4 regions of the Aminobacter sp. P9b genome follow, and region 1 is predicted to be linked to each of the others. Evidence: predicted binding sites of a transcription regulator. Region 1 holds the regulator's gene; each other region holds the start of a gene.
The links. The regulator LexA, encoded in region 1, represses DNA repair genes until DNA is damaged. The targets are predictions, from matches to a motif close to TGTTCNNNNTGTGTTCNG.
Positions count from the first base shown of each region.

Region 2: the regulator LexA is predicted to act here: its motif matches at 1,725-1,742, upstream of parE (DNA topoisomerase IV subunit B).
Region 3: the regulator LexA is predicted to act here: its motif matches at 2,570-2,587, upstream of WHT83_RS18140 (DNA-processing protein DprA).
Region 4: the regulator LexA is predicted to act here: its motif matches at 2,219-2,236, upstream of WHT83_RS11960 (sel1 repeat family protein).

Region 1 is NZ_CP150082.1:3,472,027-3,478,052, reverse strand. It holds gene WHT83_RS17110 (ComEC/Rec2 family competence protein) at 1-1,107, shown strand, start outside; gene lexA (transcriptional repressor LexA) at 1,144-1,860, opposite strand; gene WHT83_RS17100 (porin) at 2,107-3,165, opposite strand; gene WHT83_RS17095 (HAMP domain-containing sensor histidine kinase) at 3,643-4,830, opposite strand; gene WHT83_RS17090 (response regulator) at 4,988-5,665, opposite strand; gene WHT83_RS17085 (hypothetical protein) at 6,018-6,026, opposite strand, start outside.
Region 2 is NZ_CP150082.1:3,141,648-3,147,673, forward strand. It holds gene parE (DNA topoisomerase IV subunit B) at 1-1,654, opposite strand, end outside; gene WHT83_RS15535 (diguanylate cyclase) at 1,907-3,082, shown strand; gene gcvP (aminomethyl-transferring glycine dehydrogenase) at 3,180-5,990, opposite strand; gene gcvH (glycine cleavage system protein GcvH) at 6,005-6,026, opposite strand, start outside.
Region 3 is NZ_CP150082.1:3,682,623-3,688,648, forward strand. It holds gene WHT83_RS18125 (PLP-dependent cysteine synthase family protein) at 1-243, opposite strand, end outside; gene WHT83_RS18130 (kinase) at 233-1,174, opposite strand; gene WHT83_RS18135 (topoisomerase DNA-binding C4 zinc finger domain-containing protein) at 1,557-2,306, shown strand; gene WHT83_RS18140 (DNA-processing protein DprA) at 2,748-3,635, shown strand; gene WHT83_RS18145 (hypothetical protein) at 3,628-4,281, shown strand; gene WHT83_RS18150 (DNA-processing protein DprA) at 4,431-5,339, shown strand; gene WHT83_RS18155 (HAD family hydrolase) at 5,375-6,026, shown strand, end outside.
Region 4 is NZ_CP150082.1:2,424,845-2,430,870, reverse strand. It holds gene WHT83_RS11970 (peroxiredoxin) at 1-183, opposite strand, end outside; gene WHT83_RS11965 (ABC transporter substrate-binding protein) at 346-1,464, opposite strand; gene WHT83_RS11960 (sel1 repeat family protein) at 1,829-2,095, opposite strand; gene WHT83_RS11955 (DUF2147 domain-containing protein) at 2,532-2,876, shown strand; gene WHT83_RS11950 (glutathione S-transferase family protein) at 2,987-3,709, opposite strand; gene WHT83_RS11945 (hypothetical protein) at 3,883-4,053, shown strand; gene WHT83_RS11940 (hypothetical protein) at 4,087-4,281, shown strand; gene WHT83_RS11935 (AMP nucleosidase) at 4,349-5,851, shown strand; gene WHT83_RS11930 (DUF922 domain-containing Zn-dependent protease) at 5,904-6,026, opposite strand, start outside.

The sequences.
Region 1 (6,026 bases):
TGGTCCGATCGGCGTGAGCAGCAAGCTCAACCGGCCATCCAGCGGTCGATGCCCTCAAAGCTGTGGCGCTGGTTGGCTACGATGGCGGTCGGGCTTGCCGCGACCTCGGTGATCGCAGGTCTTGCCACTGCTGTCTTCGGCGCCTGGCATTTCCAGCGCGTCTCGCCGCTCAGTCTTGTCGCCAATCTGGCAGTGATGCCGATCGTCTCGGTACTGGTCATGCCGTTTGCCGTGCTTGCCGGCCTCTTCATGCCGTTCCGCCTCGATGGCATCTTCCTCGATACGATGGGTGCCGGCCTGACGGCCATGATCGCGCTGGCCAAATGGTTTTCCGAGCACTCGCCTGTCGACGCGGTCGGGCTGGTGTCGACGCATTCGGTCGTCCTTGTCACGGTGGCGCTGATCATCGCATCGATGGCCACGACCTGGCTGCGCGTTGCCGCTCTGCCGCTTGCGGCTCTCGCCCTGCTGGCATTGATGAATGCGGAAGCGCCGGACGTGCTGGTCTCGGAGGACGCGCGCCTGATGGGCGTACCGGTTGGTGCAGGCAGGCTTGCAGTCAATCGTGCTCGGCCAAACCAGTTCACAATCGACAATTGGAAACGTGCCTTGGTGACCGAGGACGTGGTCGGCCCCACGCGCCTGGGGCCGGCGAACCAGAGCAAGCGGAACAATGCGACCAGCCCAGGCGTCGCAAGCCCTTCCGGCAGTGGCACTGCCTTTTCCTGCGCCGACGGCTTGTGTCTCGTCGAGCACCCCTCGGGCGTGCAGGTTGCTCATGCAGAAAGCGCGGTAGCCGCCAGGCGCGCCTGTGCCACCGCTGACCTTCTTGTCGTCAACGACGCCACTGCAGTCAACGTGTGTACGCACTCAGCTGCGATCGTTCTCACCAGCCGTGAATTGGCACGCTTGGGAAGTGCGGCGATATTCCTGACGCCTGGCGGGGGAGGCGTTCCTCAGCAGGTCGACATCCGCCACGCTGTGGCCACGCCATACCGGCCCTGGCATGCGCAACGAGAATTCTCCCGCGAGGCGAGGGGACTGCCGCCCTATCGGCGGGAAAGTAAACGTCAGGGCGCACCGGAGCCGGCAACGCCAGCTCAGTAGGTCGCGCGCAATGCGCTCCCGACATGCATGCAAGGATCAGTAGCGGCGGATCAGCCCGACGAGCTTACCCTGCACCTTGACCCGGTCAGGCCCGAAGATACGGGTTTCATAGGCCGGATTGGCGGCTTCCAGGGCGATCGAGGCGCCCTTGCGGCGGAAGCGCTTGAGGGTTGCTTCCTCGTCATCGACCAATGCGACGATGATCTCGCCGGGATTGGCGGTATTGGAACTGCGGATGACGACCGTGTCGCCGTCGAAGATGCCGGCCTCGATCATCGAATCGCCCTTGACCTCGAGCGCATAATGCTCGCCGCCCATGATCATATCCGGCGGCACCGAAATCGAATGAGTCTTGTGCTGGATCGCGTCGATCGGCACACCGGCGGCGATGCGCCCCATGACCGGTATGGTGACCGCCGCGCCGACGTCGTCGTCATTGCCGTGCGAGAACGATCGCGATGGCTCCGGTTTACGGCCAAGGCTGCCCTCGATGACGCTCGGCGAGAACTTTCGTGCCGCGTTGAGGCCGGGCGCGATCGAATCGGGCAGGCGCAGCACTTCAAGCGCACGTGCCCGGTTGGGCAGGCGGCGGATGAAACCACGCTCCTCGAGCGCCGTGATCAGCCGATGGATGCCGGATTTGGAGGCGAGGTCCAACGCCTCCTTCATTTCGTCGAAGGATGGCGGGATGCCTGCTTCCTTCAGCCGCTCGTGAATGAACAGCAGAAGCTCGTGTTGTTTGCGCGTCAGCATGGCCACCCCTGAGGAATCAAAAGAAAAACAAACCCGGAACAAACGCTATCTGTTCCAGTTGTGTTCTGCAACTGTTTATATTTCCTGAAGGGGCCGACGCCGGCGGCGAAGCCCTGCGTAGCGTGCAGGCTGAATTTTCCGTATTGCTGGAACGGCCTTTGGGCTCGGAGGGCGGTCAGGGCGCCGCGACGACGCCCGCCAGAATTGCTTGTCGAAGACGGGGAGCAGTTGCTCCCCGTCTTCTGTTTAGAATGAGGCCTGGAGGCGCAGGAACCCGCTCACAGAGCCGTCGCCGGCATCGTCCAGATTGTCCGCATAGACGAGTTCGGGAGTGACGACGAAGTTCTCAACCAGAGTGTAGGCCACATTGGCGACCGCCACGAGATTGCTGTCGTCGTCGTAGGCGAGTTGTGCGTTGAAGCGTGTCTTTTCGCCAAATTTGGCCGAACCGCCGCCCCAGACGGCCCAGGAACCGCCCCAGTTGCCGTAGTAGTTGCGGGTGTCTGCCTCCGACTTGTAGCCGACCATGCCAAACAGCGAAATGGTGTCCGTCACATCGACGTCGACCCGCGCCTTGCCTGCCCACACATCGTTGCGGCTGTCATAGGCGGCAACCGTGGCGACCTTGCCCCAGCCCTGGGTGAACGAGCCGCCGGCGACGACGTTCGGGACGTAATCTTCGACAGCGTTCGTTCCGGACCCCGTTTCGAGAGCGATCGTGGCGGCGAACCCGAGTGGGCCGGTATAGGTGTAGGAAATCTGCTGGGTGCGGAAAGGACCGAAGCCCAGCAACCAATCGTTGATGACGTCTCCAGCGTAGTCGGTGAACGTCGAGAAAACCGAATCCGTCATGCCTGCCCTGAAGCCGCCAAGCTCGAGATAGGCATGGTTGATGTACATGGCACTGCCAGTTCCGGAAATATCTTCGTAATTCCAGATTGCGCCGCCCCTGTCGTAGTCGAAGTTGACCTGCATATAGGCCCGCAGAGTGCCGAACTCGGTCTGCGAACGGGCGTCGGTCTGCAGAGCAGCACGCGCGCGCTTGTAGTAGGTGTCGCCGTTTCCATCGCCATCGACATCGGAACCGAGAAGCTCGCCGACACCGATGTCATAACGGACATAGCCCGAGACACGCAGGCAGGTCTCGGTGCCGGGCAAGTAGAAGAAGCCCGGACCATAGACATCGCAAACGCGCACATATTCGGCCTGTTCCGGGTCTGCCACAGCGACAGCGTCGGCAGCATATGCCTGGCCTTGCAATAGAGTCGGGACCGCGACGGTGGCAAGCAGCAAAGATCTAATCATTTCGTCCTCTCAATTCTGTTGGCAAGTCGCATGCAAGCGACCGAAATGATCAGGAAGGCACCTGCTTTACGTCGAGCCGATGCCAACTTTAAATATCTGTAAGAAATACATCCCGTTGTTTTGACGTCATTCATGTGTTGCAGTTTTGTCGCAATTCTCCGGTGGGAAAGCCCAAGGAACCTGGTTCTTGTTTCGATGCGACTGTCAAAAGAGCAGACTGAAACCGGTGTCGGACCGTCAAGGCCCGTGGCGAATCTGAAAGGTTCGATTCGAATGCAATGCCGTTGCGATGCCAAGCTCAGTTGTTTGGACGGTTATCCTGCGACAATACAATTTTGTAAAGTTAGGAACAGGTCTGCTCAAAATTAGTATTGCAATATCTCTTTGTTCAGGCAGATACCTGCTGCTCGTTCAAACAGCGTGAATAATTATCCGCCCGTGTGACTGACCTCCACGGGCGGAGATTTTTCTTCTGTATTATGCTTGCGAGAATTTTATCTCGACCACGAGGCCAGGCGCGTTGTCGGCCAGCGAAATCGAGGCGTCGTGGAAATCGGATATCGCCTTCACGAGGCTGAGACCCAAGCCGGTTCCCTCGGTCGTTCTGCTTTTCTCGAGCCGATAGAAGCGCTTGAACACCTTGTGTCGCTCTTCCGCTGGAATTCCCGGACCGGTGTCCGCAATCAGGATGGAGCAGGAGCGGTGGCCATAGCTGACGCCGAGCCGTATCGAGGCTCCTTCATGGGTGTGCCTAATGGCATTTACCACCAGGTTGACGCACATCTGCCTCAGTAGATCGCGATCGGCGCTGATTGCAAACCTGCTGGCTCGATCTTCAGGCTCCAGATTCATGGAGCGCCCGGCATCCTCGGCTATTGGCTGATAGATTTCGTATATGTCCTTTATGATCTCGTATGGATCCAGGCTGACGAACCTCGATGTCCGCGCACCGGATGAAATATGCGAAATTCGAAGGAGAGCCTCGAAGGTATTGGCAATCTGCGTGACTTCGTCCATTGCCGTTGCAATATGCGTCTCGGCCGACGCCTGATCGGGGCTATCCAAAGCGGCTTCAAGCAAAAGCAGCAGCCGACCAATCGGGGTCTTTAGATCGTGCGCGATGTCGGTCGTAACCTGCTTCATCGCAGCAATGCTCGACTCCAATTGCACCAGCGTGGAGTTGATCTCGCGTGCCAGTGTGTCGATGTCGTCATTTTGCGGGGAGACCGGCAGACGCGTTGTGAGTTCTCCCGCTCCGAAGGCCTTCATCGTGTCTGACAAAGCAGCAATGCGACGACGCGTTCGAAATGCAAGCACTGCGCCGCTTCCCAGGCCCAGGGCAAGGACTATCGCTGTTGCGCAGCCAAAGCTGAAGAGAGCGATCTTTCTCAGCCGGTAGGTGTCGTCGTAGCTCAAGCCGGCGACAAGATTGTAGCCGTCGCCCAGTTCTTCGCGAAACAGCCGGTAGTTTGCGAGTGACTCGTTGTGATAGGTCGGCGTCCGCGTAGACAAGCCCAACGGGACGTCGGCAAAGCCCGCGTTTCCAGCGAGCACATCGCCGTCTTTCGACAGGAGCGTGTAGACACTGTGTTCTGCAGTAAGCGTCAAGCCATGGCTGGCGATCATCGCCGTGGCGCCGGAAAGGCCTCTGGCTTCATAGGCCATCGATATTTCTTGGAAACGCTCCCGGACGCTCGAGTCGAGCCGTTCGTAGAGATAGGCCGAGATCATATTGTATGAAGTAATGTTTGCTCCGATCAGTGAGAGCAAAAATATTGTTATGTACAGTGCTGCTATGCGGATTGAAGTGCTCCGCGTTATACTAGCGCGGGCCATGCATGCTGTATCCGGTGTTTCGGATCGTGTGCAGGAGCTGTACTTCGAATGGTTTGTCGATTTTCGCCCGCAGGCGGCTGATGTGAGTTTCCACGACCGTGCTCAGCGGATCGAAATTGAAGTTCCATATGCGCTCGAGCAACATTGTCTTGGTGAGCACACGTCCCTCATTGCGCATCAGCAGTTCAAGCAGCGCGAACTCCCTCGGCAGGAGTTCGATCGTCGTCTCGCCTCGCTTTGCCAGCCTGCGAAAGAGATCGAGATCGAGATCGGCTACCTTGAGCTTGGACTTCTCCTGGGTGATCGGCGGCCGTCGTCCCAGTGCATTGACCCGGGCGAGGAGTTCCGAAAAGGCAAAAGGCTTTGCCAGATAGTCGTCTGCCCCCGCGTCCAGACCTTCAACCCGGTCGTCGACACCGCTCATGGACGTCAGAAAGATGATCGGCGTCTTTGTGCCGGCTGCGCGCAGTCCACGGACGAGGGACAGGCCGTCTAGGCCAGGTAGCATACGATCGACGATCGCCACGTCATAAACTTCGCGTACACCGAGTGACAACGCATCGCGCCCATCATTGAGAACATCTGCGGTATGTCCAGATGATATCAGTCCATTTGATATATATTTGCTTGTACGGTCATCATCTTCAACAAGAAGTATCCTCATTTTTCTTCTTCCATGTAGCCATTGTGGTTTTCTCACTAACGGCTCATTCCAATCGACAGAAAGTGGAAAATTGTTTTCTAACTGTGTTGAAACAATAATGATAATCCAGTGTCTTTGATGAAATATACTTCTATAATTATTTTTGTTTTTATAGTGATTTTGGTGCAAATCGGATGTCGTAGCGACGTCGTGCTTCACGCCCTACTGTGTTGGTTTCGTGACTTTCATTTGTCGATTCGGAGCTTGGCCATAACGACTTGGTGATGGCTTCGTGAGGGTGAGGGGAAACGTGTGCTCCCTCACCGCAGGGCGGTGAGGGAGCATCAGATGCAATTCTGGCAGCAGGGCCCGCTTAGTATAG
Region 2 (6,026 bases), 330 kb from region 1:
CACCGTCGACGTCGGCGTCGGTCATGATGATGACGCGGTCGTAGCGCAGGTCTTCTTCGCGATACTTGGATCGCGTACCGCAGCCCAGCGCCTGGATCAGGTCGCCGATCAACTGGTTCGACGCCAGCTTGTCGTTGCCGGCGCTGGCGACGTTAAGGATCTTGCCGCGCAGCGGCAGGATCGCCTGCATCTTCCGGTCGCGCGCCTGCTTGGCCGAGCCACCTGCCGAGTCGCCCTCGACGATGAACAATTCGGCCCCTGCGGCGGCATTCTGCGTGCAGTCGGCCAGCTTGCCGGGCAGGCGCAGCTTGCGCACCGCGCTCTTGCGCGACACTTCCTTTTCCTGGCGCCGGCGCACGCGCTCGTCGGCGCGCGCAATGACCCAGTCGAGCAGCTTGGAGGCTTCCTGCGGGTTGTCGGCGAGCCAGTGGTCGAACGGATCGCGGATCGCCGTCTCGACGATGCGCATGGCTTCGACCGTTGCCAGCTTGTCCTTGGTCTGGCCGACGAATTCGGGCTCGCGGATGAACACCGACAGCATGCCCGCCGCCGAGATCATCACGTCTTCGCTGGTGACGATCGCAGCACGCTTGTTGCCGACGAGGTCGGCATAGGCGCGCAGGCCACGCGTCAGCACGTTGCGGAAGCCCATCTCGTGGGTGCCGCCATCGCCTGTCGGGATGGTGTTGCAGTAGGAATTGATGAAGCCGTCGCCGCCAAACCAGGTGACGGCCCATTCGATCGAGCCATGCCCGCTCTGCTTGTCGCTCTTGCCCGAGAAGATTTCGCGGGTCACCTGCATCTCGTCGCCGAGCGAGGCCTTGAGATAGTCACCGAGGCCGCCGGGGAAGTGGAAGACCGCCTTGGCCGGGGTCTCGTCCTTCTCCTTCAGCAGTGCCGGGTCGCAACTCCAGCGGATCTCGACGCCGCCGAACAGGTAGGCCTTCGACCGCGCCATCTTGTAGATGCGGGCCGGCAGGAAATGGGCGCCCTTGCCGAAGATGTCGGGATCCGGATGGAAACGCACCCTGGTGCCGCGCCGATTGTGGACGTCGCCGAGGCTTTCGAGGCCGCCTTGCGGCACGCCGCGCGAAAAGCGCTGGCGATAGAGCTGGCGGCCGCGCGCCACCTCGACTTCGAGCAGGTCCGACAACGCGTTGACCACCGAAACGCCCACGCCATGCAGGCCGCCGGAGGTTTCATAGACCTTCGAGTCGAACTTGCCGCCGGCATGCAGCGTCGTCATGATGACTTCGAGCGCCGACTTGTTCTTGAACTTGGGATGCGGATCGACAGGGATGCCGCGGCCGTTGTCGGTGACGGTCAGAAAACCCTCTGCGTCGAGCTCCACTTCGATGAAGGTCGCATGGCCGGCCACCGCCTCGTCCATCGAGTTGTCGATGACTTCGGCAAAGAGATGGTGCAGCGCCTTCTCGTCGGTGCCGCCGATATACATGCCGGGGCGGCGGCGCACGGGCTCAAGGCCTTCGAGCACTTCGATATCGGCTGCACTATAGCCCTCGCTGCCATCCTTGGCGGCCGGGACCGGGCGCTTTGCCACCGCTGCCGCCTGCACCAGCGGGTCCGCCGGACGCGACACGGGGCGGGGCGGCTGCTTGTCGAGGCTGCCGAAAAGATCGTTGCTATCGTCCATGCTCAATACAGTTTTCCGATGCTGCGAATCAGTTTGCCAAGTGTGCCAGTTTTGCCGTCAGCGCAATAGAAGTTCCGGTTATGTTCGTGCGTCATGTTGTCAAACGCGACGGAACCGTGCAACTATTCGTAAACGCAAACCGAAATCGCCGGTTGATGAGTGGCGACGATCTGGCCTTAGGCGGTTGCTGGGCGACCGCTAAGTCCATAAGTGCTTCCCAATCAATCGGACAATCAACAAGGCGGGGGCCTCGTGCTTGACTTCGGTTCCCTTTTGCTCGCGACGGCTTTGTCCGGCGCCTGTCTGAGCGGGACGCTGCTCGCCATCTGGCTGACGGCGCGCCAAGCGCGTTTCGTCTTTACGATGGCGGCCGGAATACTACTTCTTGTCGTTCATGTCATCGGCTTTTGGCAATATGGCCGCAACGCCTCGCCGTGGCTTGGCCAACTGACCCTGACACTGCTGGTGGCCGGCTTCTTCGTCATCCTGTGCTCGACGGCTCAGTACCTTGATAAGGGTTGGCACAGGATCGCCGCGGCGCCCGTGCTCGCGGCGGTGGTGTTGATCACGGCCGTGACCGCCTCCGGCTACGACGGCTTGGGTTTCGTCCTCGCCTATTCCACCGTCACAGCCCTGCTGATCGTAGTCACAGTGATGTTTTGGGCTGCCGGGGAATATGACCGGCGTATCCTGGCCGCGGTCACCCTGCTCGCTGGCAGCGCCGCCGTCTCCTTCACGCTCTGTGCGTTGGTGCTGGTTCTGGACGGGCAGTGGTCTCTGGGGACCGTCCCCAAGAATTGGGCCGAAGACCTCAACACCGCCGTCGTCGTCGCCTGCATGACGGCACTGGGGGCGCTGACCATTTCGCTGCATCACCTGCGCACCCAGCGAGAATTGACGGTCCAGACGCTGACCGACCCTCTGACCGGCTTGTTGAATCGCAGGGCGTTGACGATGTTCCATGGCGACACGCGGTTCGGATCGACGACGGCGCTGGCCATGTTCGACCTCGACCATTTCAAGCGCACCAACGACGTCTTCGGTCACGCTGCGGGCGATACGGTTCTGCAACGCTTCGCCGACGTTGTCAGGAATCATGCCCAGGACGGCGTCGAATGTTTTCGGCTGGGCGGTGAGGAGTTTGCCGTCATCATGTCAGGCGTCGCCCCTGATGAGGTGCACGGCATATTGCGGTCTATCGGAGGTTCCTTTGGCGCCGAGATCGTCGTCACCAGGCTCGGGCCACTGCGCAGCACCGTCAGCGTCGGCATCTGTTTCGGGGACGATGGCGCAATGACGCTCGATGAGATGCTGACCGCCGCCGACGCGGCGCTCTACGCCGCCAAGCGCGCCGGCCGAAACCGGGCAGTTACAGCCGATATGACGGGTGGCGCGACAACCTACGAGCCGGCACGGTTGTTTGCCTAGGCTCGGCTGCGCCATTAGGCACAGCCGTCGAGAAGCCGCCCGCAAAAGGATACGGCCGGACTAGGTGTCCGGCCGATTCGTCTGGTTTCAGATCCGCCTACTCGGCGGCGCCGAGATATTCCGACAGCGGCGGGCAGGCGCAGACCAGGTTGCGGTCGCCGGCCACGTTGTCGATGCGCGACACCGGCGGCCAGTACTTGGCAGCGGTGTCGGGATCCCCGCCGGGATAGGCCGCCTCGAGGCGCGAGTAGGGGTGCTTCCACTCGCCTGCCAGCGTTTCGGTCGCCGTGTGCGGCGCATTGGCCAGCGGATTGTCGTCCTTCGGCCACACGCCCTTTTCGACCTTGGCCGCCTCGGCAGCGATCGCGATCATCGCTTCGCAGAAACGATCGATCTCGTGCTTCGGCTCGGACTCGGTCGGTTCGACCATCAGCGTACCGGAGACCGGCCAGGACATGGTCGGTGCATGGAAGCCATAGTCGATCAGGCGCTTGGCGATGTCCTCGACGCTGATGCCTGCAGTCTCCTTGAGCACGCGGGTGTCGAGGATGCACTCATGCGCGACGCGACCGTTGCGGCCCTTGAACAGCACCGGATAGTACGGCTCGAGCTTGGTGGCGATGTAGTTGGCGTTGAGGATAGCCTGCTCCGTCGCCTGCTTCAGGCCCGAAGCGCCCATCATCCGGATGTACATCCAGGTGATCGGCAGGATCGAGGCGCTGCCGAAGGGAGCCGCCGAAACCGCATGCGCGCTGCCCGCCTCGACATGGCCGGGCAGGAACGGCGCAAGATGCGACTTGACGCCGATCGGCCCTATGCCGGGGCCGCCGCCGCCATGCGGAATGCAGAAGGTCTTGTGCAGGTTCATGTGGCAGACGTCGGCGCCGATGTCGGCTGGACGCGAAAGTGCCACCATTGCGTTCAGGTTGGCGCCGTCGAAATAGACCTGTCCGCCATGCGCATGCACGATCTCGCAGATGTCGCGCGCACCTTCCTCGAACACGCCGTGCGTCGAGGGATAGGTGAACATCAGCGCCGCAAGCTTGTCGGCGTGCTGTTCGGCCTTGACCTTGAGATCGGTGACGTCGATGTCGCCGTCGTCGAGGCAGTGCACGACCACCACTTCCATGCCGGCCATGGCCGCACTTGCCGGGTTGGTGCCGTGCGCCGAAGACGGGATCAGGCAGATGTTGCGCTGGGTCTCACCACGCGAATGGTGATAGCGGCGGATCGACAGCAGGCCGGCATATTCGCCCTGGCTGCCGGCGTTCGGCTGCAGGCTGACGGCGTCGAAGCCGGTGATCTCGCAGAGCCAGGCTTCGAGATCGTCGGTCATCGCGCGATAACCGAGCGAATGGCTGGTCGGCGCAAACGGGTGCAGGTTGGCGACCGACGGCCAGCTGACCGGCATCATCTCTGCAGCCGCATTGAGCTTCATGGTGCAGGAGCCGAGCGGGATCATGGCGCGGTCGAGCGCCAGATCCTTGTCGGCGAGCCTGCGCAGGAAGCGCATCATGTCGGTTTCCGAACGGTTTGCGTGGAATACCGGCTGGGTCAGGAACTCCTTGCCGCGTGGTTTTCCGGGCAGGGCGCGCTTGGCTTCCGCCGGTGCCTTGGCACCGAACAGCGCAGCAATCGCTTCGAGATCCGCGCCGGTGGAGGTTTCGTCGAAGGCGACCGAAACATGGTCGGCGTCGATGACACGCAGCAGACGGCCAACCTTCTCGCCTTCGGCGGCGATCGCCTCGGCCTTGCCCTTGGCTTCGACGGTGACGGTGTCGAAGCGCTTGTCGCCGAGCACGGCGACGCCGGCAGCCTTGAGGCCTTCTGCGAGGCGGCTAGCCAGCGCGTGGATGTGTTCCGAGATCGCCTGCAGGCCGGACGGGCCGTGCCAGATGGCATAGGACGCCGCCATGTTGGCGAGCAGGGCCTGGGCCGTGCAGATGTTCGACGTCGCCTTGTCGCGGCGGATATGCTGCTCGCGGGTCTGGAGCGCCAGGCGATAGCCGGGGCGGCCCTTGCTGTCGACCGACTGGCCGACGAGGCGGCCCGGCATCAGGCGGGTCAGCTTGTCGGAAACGGCGCAATAGGCAGCGTGCGGACCGCCGAAGCCAATCGGCACGCCAAAGCGCTGCATCGAACCGGTGGCGATGTCGGCGCCGAGGCTGGCAGGGGTATCGGTGACGGTCAGGCTGAGCGGGTCGGAAACGAAGATGACGATCGCGCCGACTGCCTTGGCTTTCTCGATCGCCGCCTTGTGGTTGCCATAGACACCATGGGTGTCGGGCCAGGAAACGATGAGGGCTGCCGTGTTGTCGTCGATGGTCTCGCCGTCGATCTCGGTACCGAGCGGTTCGGCCCGCGTCCGGATGACGTCAAGGATCTGCGGATGAGCGGCACCGGCGAGGGCGACGCGGCTGCGCTTGTCGCGGTGATGGCGAAGCGCGATGCCGACGGCCTCGGCAACAGCCGTCGCTTCATCGAGCAGCGAGGCGGAAGCAACCGGCAGGCCGGTCAGTTCGGCAACCAGCGTCTGGAAGTGGAACAGCAGTTCCAGGCGGCCCTGGCTGATCTCAGCCTGGTAGGGCGTGTAGGCCGTGTACCAGGCCGGGTTTTCGAACAGGTTGCGCTGGATCACCGGCGGTACGTTGACGCCGTGATAGCCGGCGCCGATGAAGCTCTTCAGCACCTTGTTGCGGCCCATCTTCTCGCCGAGTTCGGCAAGCGCTTGATGTTCGCTCGCAGGTGCCGGCAGCGCCAGCGGCCGGTCCAGCCGGATCGACTTCGGAACCGCCTGCGAGATCAGCGTTTCCACCGAAGGCACGCCGATCGCGGCAAGCATGGCGCGGGTTTCGGTCGCGCCGGGCCCGATGTGACGGGCCGAAAAAGGATATGGTGCAATGGTCATGTCAGGCAATCCTGTCAACCGATATGGGCTTTGTAG
Region 3 (6,026 bases), 210 kb from region 1:
CACCAATGTGAGCCGGAACCCACGCGCTGCGGCTAGAAGGGCTACGGCCATGCCGAACGTGCCCGAGGTTGTCTCGACGATGTGGGCGCCCGCTTTCAGCTCTCCCGACTTCTCGGCCTGATCGAGGATGAAGCGAGCTGGCATTAGCTTCATCAAAGGGAATGCCGCCGCAGCGACGTTTGGGCCAAGCTGAGCAATACGCGGTGTTTCCAGCGCCCTGAAATAGTCGACGTCAAAGGACATGTGCGCTCTCCTCCGCATTGATTGGGAAGATGCCGATGTCCTGGAATCCGCGGTCCCCCAATGCAGCGATGATTGTATGAATACTCTCGCGACTGGCTGATTGGGCATCGAGCATAAGCCCGAAAAGGGATCCGCTATGCGCCACCTGGATCCCGTAAGCTTGATAGTGAGCGGCGATATCGACGACGACATCGAAATATGGCTTGGGGAGGTGCCGCTGGCTGATACGGGCGCTCATTGTCGCCGCCTGGCCAAGTAGTTGCGCATCCTGATAGCGCACGGAGCGTGCAACCATTCCTCGAAGAACGCGGAAGAGCTGGATTTCCTCGCGGCTGTACCGTGCCGGAACTAGTTCGAGCGTATCGATCCCTGCAGTAGTGTCTCCCTTGAAACCTACGAGGACAAACGGCGGCAACGAACCGCCGAAGTGCTCGAGGACCACCCCTTCCCGTTGCGCGAATAGCAATGCCTCAGATTCAAACGCGATAGCATCTGAAGCGACTTCAGCAGCCACCGCCAACCTGCTGCTCGTCGAAGGCAGCAACCTCGCGCCCAAGGCGGCGGCCACCGCTCGCACTGAAGCGACGACATCGGCCGTGGACGAGCCATAGCCATGCCCCACCGGAATATCGCTCTCGATCTTGAGACGCCCCCCAAGGGACGGATACCCGAGATGCGCCAGCGCCAGTTGCGCAGCACGTAATGCTTTTTCCCGGCTTGGCGGCTCGACGCCGAGATCGCCGCTCTCATCGAGCACAATCCACGCAGTGGACCGAAGGCTATCAATTGGAAGGGTTACCAGGCCACGGTGCAAGCGCCCACGATCGTCCTCAAATACGCCCTGAAGGAGCTCGCCGTGATGGCCAAATGCACAACCTTTTGCCGGCTTGGCCAGCCTGGTACGTTCTGGATCGTTGGCGACAAGGGGCATGGACCCACCTCCGAACGACTTGGTGCGGTTCGAATGATGGGGCTAAGGTTTCGGCGCGTCACTTCCTGGAAACTGGTATTGACCTCACTCGCGGCCGTTTTCCTGCTCGAGATCTCGGTGTCGATGCGGGAAATGCCTTTGAGCTAGCCGAAGCGACCGGCGTAGACCAGAAACGGCTCCGCCGTTCAGGTCGGGCCACGAACTGCTGTGCGCCTAAAAGTCGCCGTTCGAGGCATTGGGTCAACCTCCCAAGAGCGGCCGTTCGCGAGCGCACGGTCGCAGTACAGATTAGGTGGTGCACACGCCGAGCTGGTCTCGCCGATCGATCGTTCGATCTGCAGGTGTAATGAAATAGCAAGGCACTGGTGGGATGCTACGCTCTATGAGCCCGTGGCCGTCAGTTCTGATCGTCCCCGAGCAACCGGACGGCGACACGATCCGGATGCCCGTGCTCGGCGTCTTTGATGGCGATGGCTTCGTCAGTCGCATCAAAGCACACGAGGTTACGGGAAACCCGTCCCATCAGGGCGAGCTGGAAATTACCGTCAGGTTCGGGTTCATTGACGCCCCAGAGTTGGGCCAGCCCGGTGGGCACGAGGCGAAGGTCTTTCTTGAAAGCCTGATCGGCGGAAGGTCGGTCGATCTCGCAATCCTAACGAAAATGGATACTGGTGGCAGCCTTGACCGACACGGGCGCATCGTCTGCATACCCTATCTTGCCGCGCAATATCCTGTGGCGGCCTTTGGAACGTCCCCCACCCGGCTGCACGATGCGGTGACGTTCGGCCGCCCGCTCACCGTATATCGCAACATTGAACTCGAAATGGTGGCCAACGGCTGGGCCTGGGTTCTGGCAAGATACGGGCCGGACCAACGGTATTTCGATGCTTTGGCCGACGCGCAACGCCATCGTCGCGGGATTTGGAGGTTCGAGAACAACATCGCACCTTGGGAGTTCAAGCGACGCAAATACCGTGCGAGCCAAATTAGCCGCGCTGACGACGCGAAAACCCATTGTCCGAGAGAATCTTGCGGCGGTCACCTGATCCGCCGAGACGGTAAGTTCGGCACCTTTCTCGGCTGTTCAAACTTTCCAAGCTGCCGATATTCGCGTGCTGACCCGCTCCTGTAATGCCAAGAGCGAGTGGCCGCTGATAACCGCCAGGTGCGCCGACATGTGTCATACGCTCGGTCGGCCCGCCACGGCGAGTATGCGCCTCATCGCGGACGTTCGAGAAAAGTTTGCCTTCACCCAGAAGCGGTCGTTCGGCTCGTTTCGACGAAGAGTAGCAACGCACGCCCACTTCGGAAGTTTGGTAGACATCAGCCGGATCCGTTCGCGCGGAAATGCCTGACGCTGTGGCAGTTGCTGCGCCAGCAACTCGCTTAGTGATAGTGAACATAACAAGAACACATTGACGACGCTTATAGGGCGTGCGATCCTTTCGCACAAAGGAGCCGATAATCGAGTCGCGCGTCTCGTGCGGGATCCGCGTTTGGTTTGCGGGGGCGACCATGCGGAACGAGGTGCCATGAAACATGATATATCCGGTCCGGCATGGGGGACACGCTGATGCGGCTCGCACTGAGCGATGCCGGTCCCGCCCTATCGCCCATTTCGCCGCGCCGGGAGCTCGGCGCCTATGAGGCCATGTGGCTCGAAAAGGGCGCTACCTTCAAATCACTGGCCGAAAAATTCGCCGCCGATCCTGCCGCGCTGCCCTCTGATTTCGTCGCCACGCAGCTGGCAGATCAGTGTGCCGCCGACGTGCTGAAGCGGCTAAAGGCGGCCGGCGTACACCAGTTCGGCGTGCGTATTCACCATGCCGGCGACTATCCGACCAAGCTGCGCGTCGCCAAGCATCCGGTCGAGATGCTCTACTATCGCGGCGCGTGGGAGATCAGCGAGACGCGCTGCATCGCCGTTGTCGGCAGCCGCGAAGCGTCCGAAGATGGCATTCGCCGCACGGTTCGCCTGGCGCGCGAGCTGGTGGACCGCGGCTTCACCGTGGTGTCGGGCCTCGCAAAAGGCGTCGATGCCGCCGCGCATCAAGCGGCGATTGCGCGCGGGGGGCGCACAATCGCCGTGGTCGGCACGCCACTCGGCACCTGCTACCCCAAGGAGCATGCCGAGCTGCAAGAGACGATCGCCAAGAGCCATCTGGTGATCTCGCAGGTGCCAGTGCTGCGCTATGCGCGGCAGGCGCCGCCGCAGAACCGGCTCTTCTTTCCCGAGCGCAACGCGACTATGAGCGCCCTCACCGAGGGGACGGTCATCGTCGAAGCAGGAGATACCTCCGGCACGCTGACCCAGGCGCGCGCGGCGATGCATCAGGGCCGCAAGTTGTTCATCCTCGACTCCTGCTTTCAACGGACCGATATCACTTGGCCGGCCCGATATGAGGCGGAAGGAGCGATCCGGGTTAGGACGCCAGAGGATATTTGGAGCGCGCTTGGTTGACGAGATCCGCTTATCGCTAATCGACGAGAGCAATCGGGACGACCACTGGCGCCTGACGGCTGACGACAACTGCTATTACCTGTTCGAGTATACCTCGCATCGCGGCTATTCGTTCAGCAGCACCAACCAGCTTATCGCCAACCTGAAGAAAAAGCCGAGCACCGCCGGTCACCAAGGCTATCATTACAAGGGCCGCGCGATTGCTGCTTGTGGCCAGCATGTTGGCGGGGCGCTCAACCCCAACTGGCTCAACGAGGCCACTCTTGTGCCGGTGCCGGGCTCCAAGGCTCAGGGGCACCCGGATCATGACGACCGGATTGAGCGGATTTGCCGGGCCATGCGCCAGCCGCCGCCTGACGTTCGGGCGCTGGTGGTGCAGACCCAGTCGACCACCGCGTCGCACGAGGCCGCGGATGGCGAGCGCGTCACCGTCGAAGAGTTGCTTGCTGTCTACCAGATCAACGAGGCGCTCGCAGCGCCTGTGCCGCACTCGATCGCGATCGTCGACGACGTGCTGACTGCCGGCACCCATTATCGGGCAATGCACATCGTCTTGTCGGCGCGATTCCCGAACGTGCCAATCATCGGCCTATTCATCGCCCGTCGCGTGTTTCCTGACGACGATTTCGGGTTCGAAAACCTGTGACCGAGCCGATGATCTTTCCCCCCAAGAGCCTGCGGGACGCGTCCGATGTAAGCGGCGGGTCAAATGGCTCGGCGTCTTCCCGGCTTGATCGGCCATTCGATCGCGCAAGGGAACCGCTTGCCTTCCTTACCCTTGCTGCGATCCGCGGGGTGGGCCACAAGACCTTGGCCGATCTGGCCGAAGCCGGCCATCGGTTCGCCGAAGTGCTCGAAAACACGCCGGCAGAGCTGCTGCCGCGCCGGGCTGTCGGTGGCCGGGACACCGCACCCACGGAGTGGGGCACGGTGCTGGGCAAAGCGCAGGCCGACGCGAGGAAGATGGGAGATCGGCTGACCGAGATGGGCGTCAGGCTGCTGTTCCGCGACGATCCCCGCTTTCCGCGCGCGCTCCTCGACCTCGAACGGCCACCCCATTGGCTCTTCGTCCAGGGCGCGATGGCGCCGCTTGCCATGCCAGCCGTGGCAATCGTGGGAACGCGCAAGCCATCCGAGGACGGACTGTTTCTGGCACGCTACGTCGGCGCCTGCCTCAGCGACTGGCCGGCAGCCACAGTCAGCGGGCTCGCCGCCGGCATCGACCAGCTCGCGCATGAAAGTTCGTTGCGCGCCAACGTCCCAACAATCGCGGTGCTCGGCACCGGCATCTTCGACAATTATCCTAAAGGCTCGGACGTTGCGCGCAGACAAATTCTCGAGGCCGGTGGCACGATCGTCTCCGAATATTTGCCGTGCTCGTCGTATAGCGCCGAGAATTTCGTCCAGCGCAACCGGCTCCAGGCTGCCCTTGGCCGGGTGGTGATCCCGGTCGAATGGGCGCGCCGCAGCGGCACCGCCCATACCGTACGCTTCGCGACGGCACTCAAGCGGCCGATCGCCTGCCTCCGGCTGTCGGACTGGCCGGTCGATCGCCTCGTGCTCGAACCCGGGCTGGGCCAGGAGATGGGGGAGATCTTCACCGTGCCGCGCGAGCAGCAGGCGTTCGATCATTTTGTCCGGGTCGCGCTCGGCGGCTCGGCGGCGTCCCCTGTGGGTCAACTCTCCTTGTTTGACGAGGAATAGTGATGCTAAAGGGCGCGATCTTCTCGCTGCACGACGTGCTGGCCAAGCAGGGTGGTGTCGACGCTGCCCTGCTCGCCGAGACATTCCGATTGCTGCGCTATCTCAAGAAGCGCGGCGTCGAGCCGGTGTTCGTCAGCAACAAGCAATGGACCGTGACCTACAGCAACACCGGCGTCACGAAATCGTTCAAGGACGTGCTTGAGGCTGAGCTTGGGCCGGTCGGCTATTACATCGGCGGTACCGATGGCATGCCATACAAACCCAAAGCAGCCGCGACCGACTTCATCCTAGAGAAGCAGGGCTGGAACCGGCGCGAGGTCGTGTTCATCGGAAACAGCGACATCGATATGAGGACCGCGAGCACCGGCCAGCTTATGTTCCTCAACGCGATTTGGCACGGCACCGCCAATCCCTATGGCTTCCAGTTCTTCTCCCCGCTCGACATAGCGCGGTTCCTCGACTGCCTTTGTCTAGGCCTCCACGACTGGTTCTGGGCGATCAACGATGGGCCGCTGCGCGTCTATGCGATGGCGCCCTTCTCCACTCTCTCCTCCCAATATCTCCAGGCTCATGCCTATTCTGCAAGCGCCCGCGCGACCTCGAAATACGGGATGGGCGACTCGACCTTCTGGGGCCGCCTGCTGGCGGCGCGCGTATATTTCTCCGGCCTGGTCGACGAGATCGACT
Region 4 (6,026 bases), 1.0 Mb from region 1:
GCTGGCAAAATCGGACTTCAACCCGGCCATGTAGCCGAGTTCGGTCGTGCAGACCGGCGTGAAATCCTTGGGGTGCGAAAACAGCACGGCATAGCCGTCGCCGATCCAGTCGTGAAAGCTGATCGGGCCTTCCGTGGTGTCGGCTTTGAAATCCGGGGCGGTGTCGTTGATACGAAGGCTCATGGCTCGGTTCCTCCTGAAATCGACGCACGAAGCGAACTCGCAGCCAAAACGGCGCGCGTTTTACGTCCGAGTGCGAATGCGCCATCTTGCGCCAAGCCCGCGAAAACGACAATGGCCGGGACAAGCCCGGCCATTGCAACAGTTCAGCATTTCCAGGAAAGCTTACTGCTTGATCGGCGCGTACTTGCCGTCATGCCACTGGTTGATGTCGTAGCTCGCGTTCTTCAGATCGCCCTTCTCGTCGAAGACGACGTCGCCAACGACGGTGCTGATCGGCTTGCCGTCCTTGAGCGCCTCGGCGACCTTCATCGGATCGTCGGTGCCGGCGCGCTCGATGCCCTGCGCGAAGGCCTGGATGGTGGCGTAGGAGAACAAGGTAAAGCCTTCCGGCACGAAACCGCCGGCCTTGATCTTCTCGACCGCTTCCTTGGCTTCGGGCTTGGCCTGGGGGTCGGACGGGAAGACGAACATCGTGCCTTCGCCGGCCGGGCCGGCGATCTGCCAGAATTCAGGCGAGGCGATCGAGTCCGGCATGATCAGCTGATACTTGAAGTTCTGCTCCGCCGACTGGCGCAGGATGAGGCCGGCCTCGGGGTGGTAGCCGCCGAAATAGACGACATCGGCCTTGAGTTCCTTGAGCTTGGTGACGAGCGCCGAATAGTCCTTCTCGCCGGCATTGATGCCTTCGTACAGGAGTTCGGTGAGGCCGCCGGCATTCATCGTCTTCCTGACGGCATCGGCCACGCCCTGGCCGTAGGCGCTCTTGTCGTGCAGCACGACAACGTTCTTGCCCTTGTACTTCTCGGCGATCCACGGCCCGATGAACGCGCCCTGCGCGTCGTCGCGGGTATAGAGACGCATGATCGTCGACCAGCCCTTGGCAGCCGCATCGTCGGTCATGATCGGGTTCGAAGACGCCGGCGACATCATCAGCGCGCCGCTCTCGGCATAAACGGCCGACGCCGGAATGCTCGAGCCCGAGCAGGCATGGCCGTCGATGAACTTGATGCCGTTGGCAACGATGCGGTTGGCAACGGAAACCGCCTGCTTGGGATCGCAGACATCGTCCTCGACCGAAAGCTTGAGCTGGCGGCCCAGGACGCCGCCTTTTTCGTTGATCGCCTTGACGGCAGCCTCGGCGCCCTGGCGGAACTGGTCGCCGATGTTGGCGAGCTGGCCAGTCATCGGCCCGACGACGGCGACAGTGATGTCTTCGGCAAATGCCACGCCGGCACTGAGCGACAGCGCGAGCAATGCGCCAACTGAACGTTTGAAATGCATTTTTCCCTCTCCCTGGGCGCGCCGGCGATGCCGCGCGCCATACTTCAAATGCGCCGGAAACCTCTCACCCAAGTTGTGCCTTGTCTTGGCGCATGGGCATCGGAACATTGTGCCTGCAAGCGGCACTGCCGGCAATGATGCCGGCAATCGGGTAATCGCCTGGAAAAAACAAAAAAGCCGCGCCGATCTTGTTTCGATCGGTCGCGGCCTTTTTCGTGGAGAACGTCGCGGAGCGTCTGTGGCCCCGTCGCAATCCGCCTGCCCTGTTATTCCGATCGCGCCTCGCCCGTCCTTCAGGCCGTCGCGTTGTTGTTATTGGAAGCCGCCATACGGGCGACCTCGATCTTCCCCCCGGAAGCAGTATTCAGTGCGTGGTCATCCATTCGCGGGCTTCGCGCAGCGCCTTGACGATGTCGAGCTTGGACATCGAGCCGGACAATTCCGAGCGCAACTCGGCAGCGCGGGCAGAGCCCTTGATCGCGGCGATATTGAACCATTTGTGGGCGGTAACGACGTCGACCTCGCAATCGCGGCCGGTGGCATACATCATGCCCAATTCCAGAAGTATGTCGGCCTGAGCGGTGGAACCCATCGCGCCGAAGCCAGCATCAAAGATTTCGAAACGTGCCATTTTCTTATCCCCTGTCTGTCTCCCGAGAGCGGGCCCGCTGGTGTCCCCCGAGCTGCTCTTTCGATGCTTCCGAGGATGCCGCCGAGCCTTGAATCCGGCGTTAAATGGCGTGCTTAATTCCAGGAAAACAAACCTAAAACAAAGGGTAAACCTCGGAATTCATTAAGGATAGGAACCGTTGCGCCGGCTGGGATTTGGAGAAAATGCGATGAAAATTTGCGCCCGGACGCGAAAGTCTTTGATAACCACGCGCAGCTTTCATCCGTCGCCATCGGTGAATTTCAGAGCGCTATGCCGGTGTTTTCAGGGCTCAAAAATGCTTCCGGCTTCCCCTGCGGCACCGCTTTCGTTTTCGCCAGAGCTGCATTACGCTTACGTTTGCGTAAACGTCAGGCGGGGGAGATGCCTGAGCAAGATACCAACCGGGAGGACTTCAATGTTTCGCAAGATGAGCGTGGCCGTGGCGGCCACGATGATGCTGGCCGGTGCGGCCCATGCCGATCCGATCGAAGGCAGCTGGAAGACCGAAGCGGGCTCGACTGCCGCAATCGCGTCCTGCGGCGGCAGCTTCTGTATCACGCTGAAAGACGGCAAGCATGCCGGCAAGAAGATCGGTACCTTCAATGCCGATGGCGACAGCGCCTATTCGGGCAAGATCACCGATCCGGCCAACGACAAGACCTACACCGGCAAGGCCAGCCTCGCCGGCTCGAACCTCAAGATGAAGGGCTGCGTGCTCGGCGGCCTGATCTGCAAGACGCAGAACTGGTCGAAGCTGTAGGAGCGGATGGGGAATAGGGAGTAGGGAGTAGGGAGTAGGGAAGCTGGGCAACTGAGGCGCTGCCTCCCCCTATTCGCTACTCACTACTCACTACTCGCTACTCGCTCTCTTCAGGCCCTCGCCCGCTGCCCGAACAGCACCTTCTGGGCTTCCTTGTCGTCGGCGAGATTGCGGCGATGATCCTCGCCGACCGCAATGCCGCGCACGACCGCCGGCCGGGCCATCAGCGTTTCGAACCAGCGCTTGAGGTGCGGGAAGTCGTCGATTTCCTGACCCTGGTTCTTGTAGGGCTTGACCCAGCCGAGCGAGGCAATGTCGGCGATCGAATAGTCGCCGGCGAGGAATTCGCGATCGGCGAGGCGCTTGTTCATCACCCCATAGAGGCGGTTGACCTCGTTGGTATAGCGCTCGATGCCATAGGCGATCTTCTCCGGCGCATATTGGCGGAAATGATGCGCCTGGCCGGCCATCGGGCCGAGACCGCCGACCTGCCAGAACAGCCACTGGTCGACCTCGGCGCGGCCGCGCTCGTCGGCAGGGTACAGCTTGCCGAACTTGCGGCCGAGATATTGCAGGATCGCACCCGACTCGAAGATCGAGATCGGCTCATGGCCCCACTTGCCATCCGCGCCCGGGCCTTCGGGGTCGACAATCGCCGGCATGCGGTTGTTGGGCGCGATCTTGAGGAATGACGGCTCGAACTGCTCACCCTTGCCGATGTTGATGTACTTGACCGTGTAGGGAACGCCGAGTTCCTCCAGCATGATCGAGATCTTCCAGCCGTTGGGCGTGGGCCAATAATAGAGCTCGATCGGCAGCGTCTGGGTGGTCATTCCGCAGTCTCCGTTGATGGTCGATAGACTGGAGATATGCGTGGGCTCCTCAAACACAACCCTGCGAACGTCTTAAGCACCGTCAATAAATTTGAACCGAAGATGAACGGAGGTCTCAGAACCCGTTCAGTCGCGACGGCGCATATTCCCTCGCATTGAAGGGGAAGACACCAATGCTCGCTCGCCGGTTCACTATCGTTTGTCTGCTCAGCGCCATGTTCGGCATCATGTTTGCCACCATCGTCGCCGAGACCAGCCGCCCCGCCCGCTCATGGGATATCGGCAATGTCGTGCCTTGTGTCTTCGAAGAAGGACTGACCTGCGAAGCGCCGCACAGCAAGTAACCGAACCAACTGTCCGAGACGAAAGAAAAGCCAATGACCCGCACCGCAACCCAGATCAGAAAGACGCTCCGGCTCCTGCCGCGGGCCGCGCTGATCCTGATGGTTCTCGCCGCCCCGGTGCTGGCCGTGCCGCAACTGCGCGCCGACAACGGTTCGACGATCGAGGCTCCCGCGGCACGCAAGGGTGGCGTCGGCTTCGTGCTGCTGGTCAGCCTGCAGCGCAGCTGAGCGTGGATTTGGCGGGACCCGCCATCGGCCCCCTCCCAACTGTCATGATTGGTCTCTATAATGGGTCATGGAAAAGCGAATCTATCCTGAACCCATCGAATCCATCTCCTCGCCGCTGCCGTTTCCCAAGCAGAGCTTCAGCGATGCCGCCAAGGCGGTGGCTGCCCTGCAGCAGCTCTACGAACGCAACACCGCCTTCCTGCGCGAGGCCTTCGCCTCGCTTGCCGCGGGTGCCGACACCAATGTGCGCTTCCGCGCCTTCTACCCCGAGGTCGGAGTCACCACGACGTCGTATTCGCAGGTCGATTCCCGCCAGGCCTACGGCCATATGCCGACGCCGGGCCATTTCTCGACGACGATCACCCGGCCGGACCTATTCCAGAGCTATCTGACCGAGCAGTTGAAGCTGATCATGCGCAACCATGGCGGACCGGTGACCGTGTCGGAATCGTCGACGCCGATCCCGCTGCATTTCGCCTTCCTTGAAGGCACCCATGTCGACGGCGCTGCCGCCGACCGCATCCAGCGGCCGATCCGCGACCTGTTCGACGTGCCGGATCTCGACGGCACCGACGACCACATCGCAAACGGCACGTTCGAGATCATGCCGGGCGAAGCGCGCCCATTGGCCGTTTTCACTGCCCAGCGCATCGACTATTCGCTGCACCGCCTGTCCCACTACACGGCGACGACGCCGCAGCACTTCCAGAATTTCGTGCTGTTCACCAACTACCAGTTCTACATCGACGAGTTCGTCTTGCTGGCCCGTGACCTGATGGCCAAGGGCGGCGGCGGCTACACCGAGTTCGTCGAGCCGGGCGGCATGGTGACCAAGGCCGGTGCCACGACACCGTCCGAAGGCACGCCGGCGGCAAGGCTGCCGCAGATGCCGGCCTACCATCTAAAGAAGCCGGGCCATGCCGGCATCACCATGGTCAATATCGGCGTCGGCCCCTCCAACGCCAAGACCATCACCGACCATATCGCGGTGCTGAGGCCGCATGCCTGGCTGATGCTCGGCCACTGCGCCGGCTTGCGCAACACACAAGCGCTCGGCGACTATGTGCTGGCGCACGCCTATGTCCGCGAGGACCACGTGCTCGACGACGATCTGCCTGTGTGGGTACCGATCCCGCCGCTGGCCGAAGTGCAGGTGGCGCTGCAAGAGGCGGTCGCCGAGGTGACGGGGCTTTCCGGCTACGACCTCAAGCGCATCATGCGCACCGGCACGGTGGCGACGATCGACAACCGCAACTGGGAACTGCGCGACCAGCGCGGACCGGTGCAGCGGCTGTCGCAGTCGCGTGCGATTGCGCTCGACATGGAATCGGCAACGATCGCCGCCAATGGCTTCCGCTTCCGGGTGCCCTACGGCACGCTGTTGTGCGTCTCCGACAAGCCGCTGCATGGCGAACTCAAGCTGCCGGGCATGGCGACAGAGTTCTACAAGCGGCAGGTGGCGCAGCACCTGACCATCGGCATCCGCGCCCTGGAAAAGCTGGCCGAAATGCCCAACGAGCGGCTGCATTCGCGCAAGCTGCGCAGCTTTGCCGAGACGGCGTTCCAGTAGGGACGGCTCATCGCGCCCGTGAACTGCGGGCGCCAACGCCTCGGCGTGCGGGTTACTGCCCGTTGACGAAGGTCAGGATCAGGCGATGGACGTTGCCGCCATCGCCGAGTTCTACGCGATCGAAGTCGCTGCTTTGCTGCCGCTGGGCCAGCGAGGCTTCCGACAGCGGCCTGGT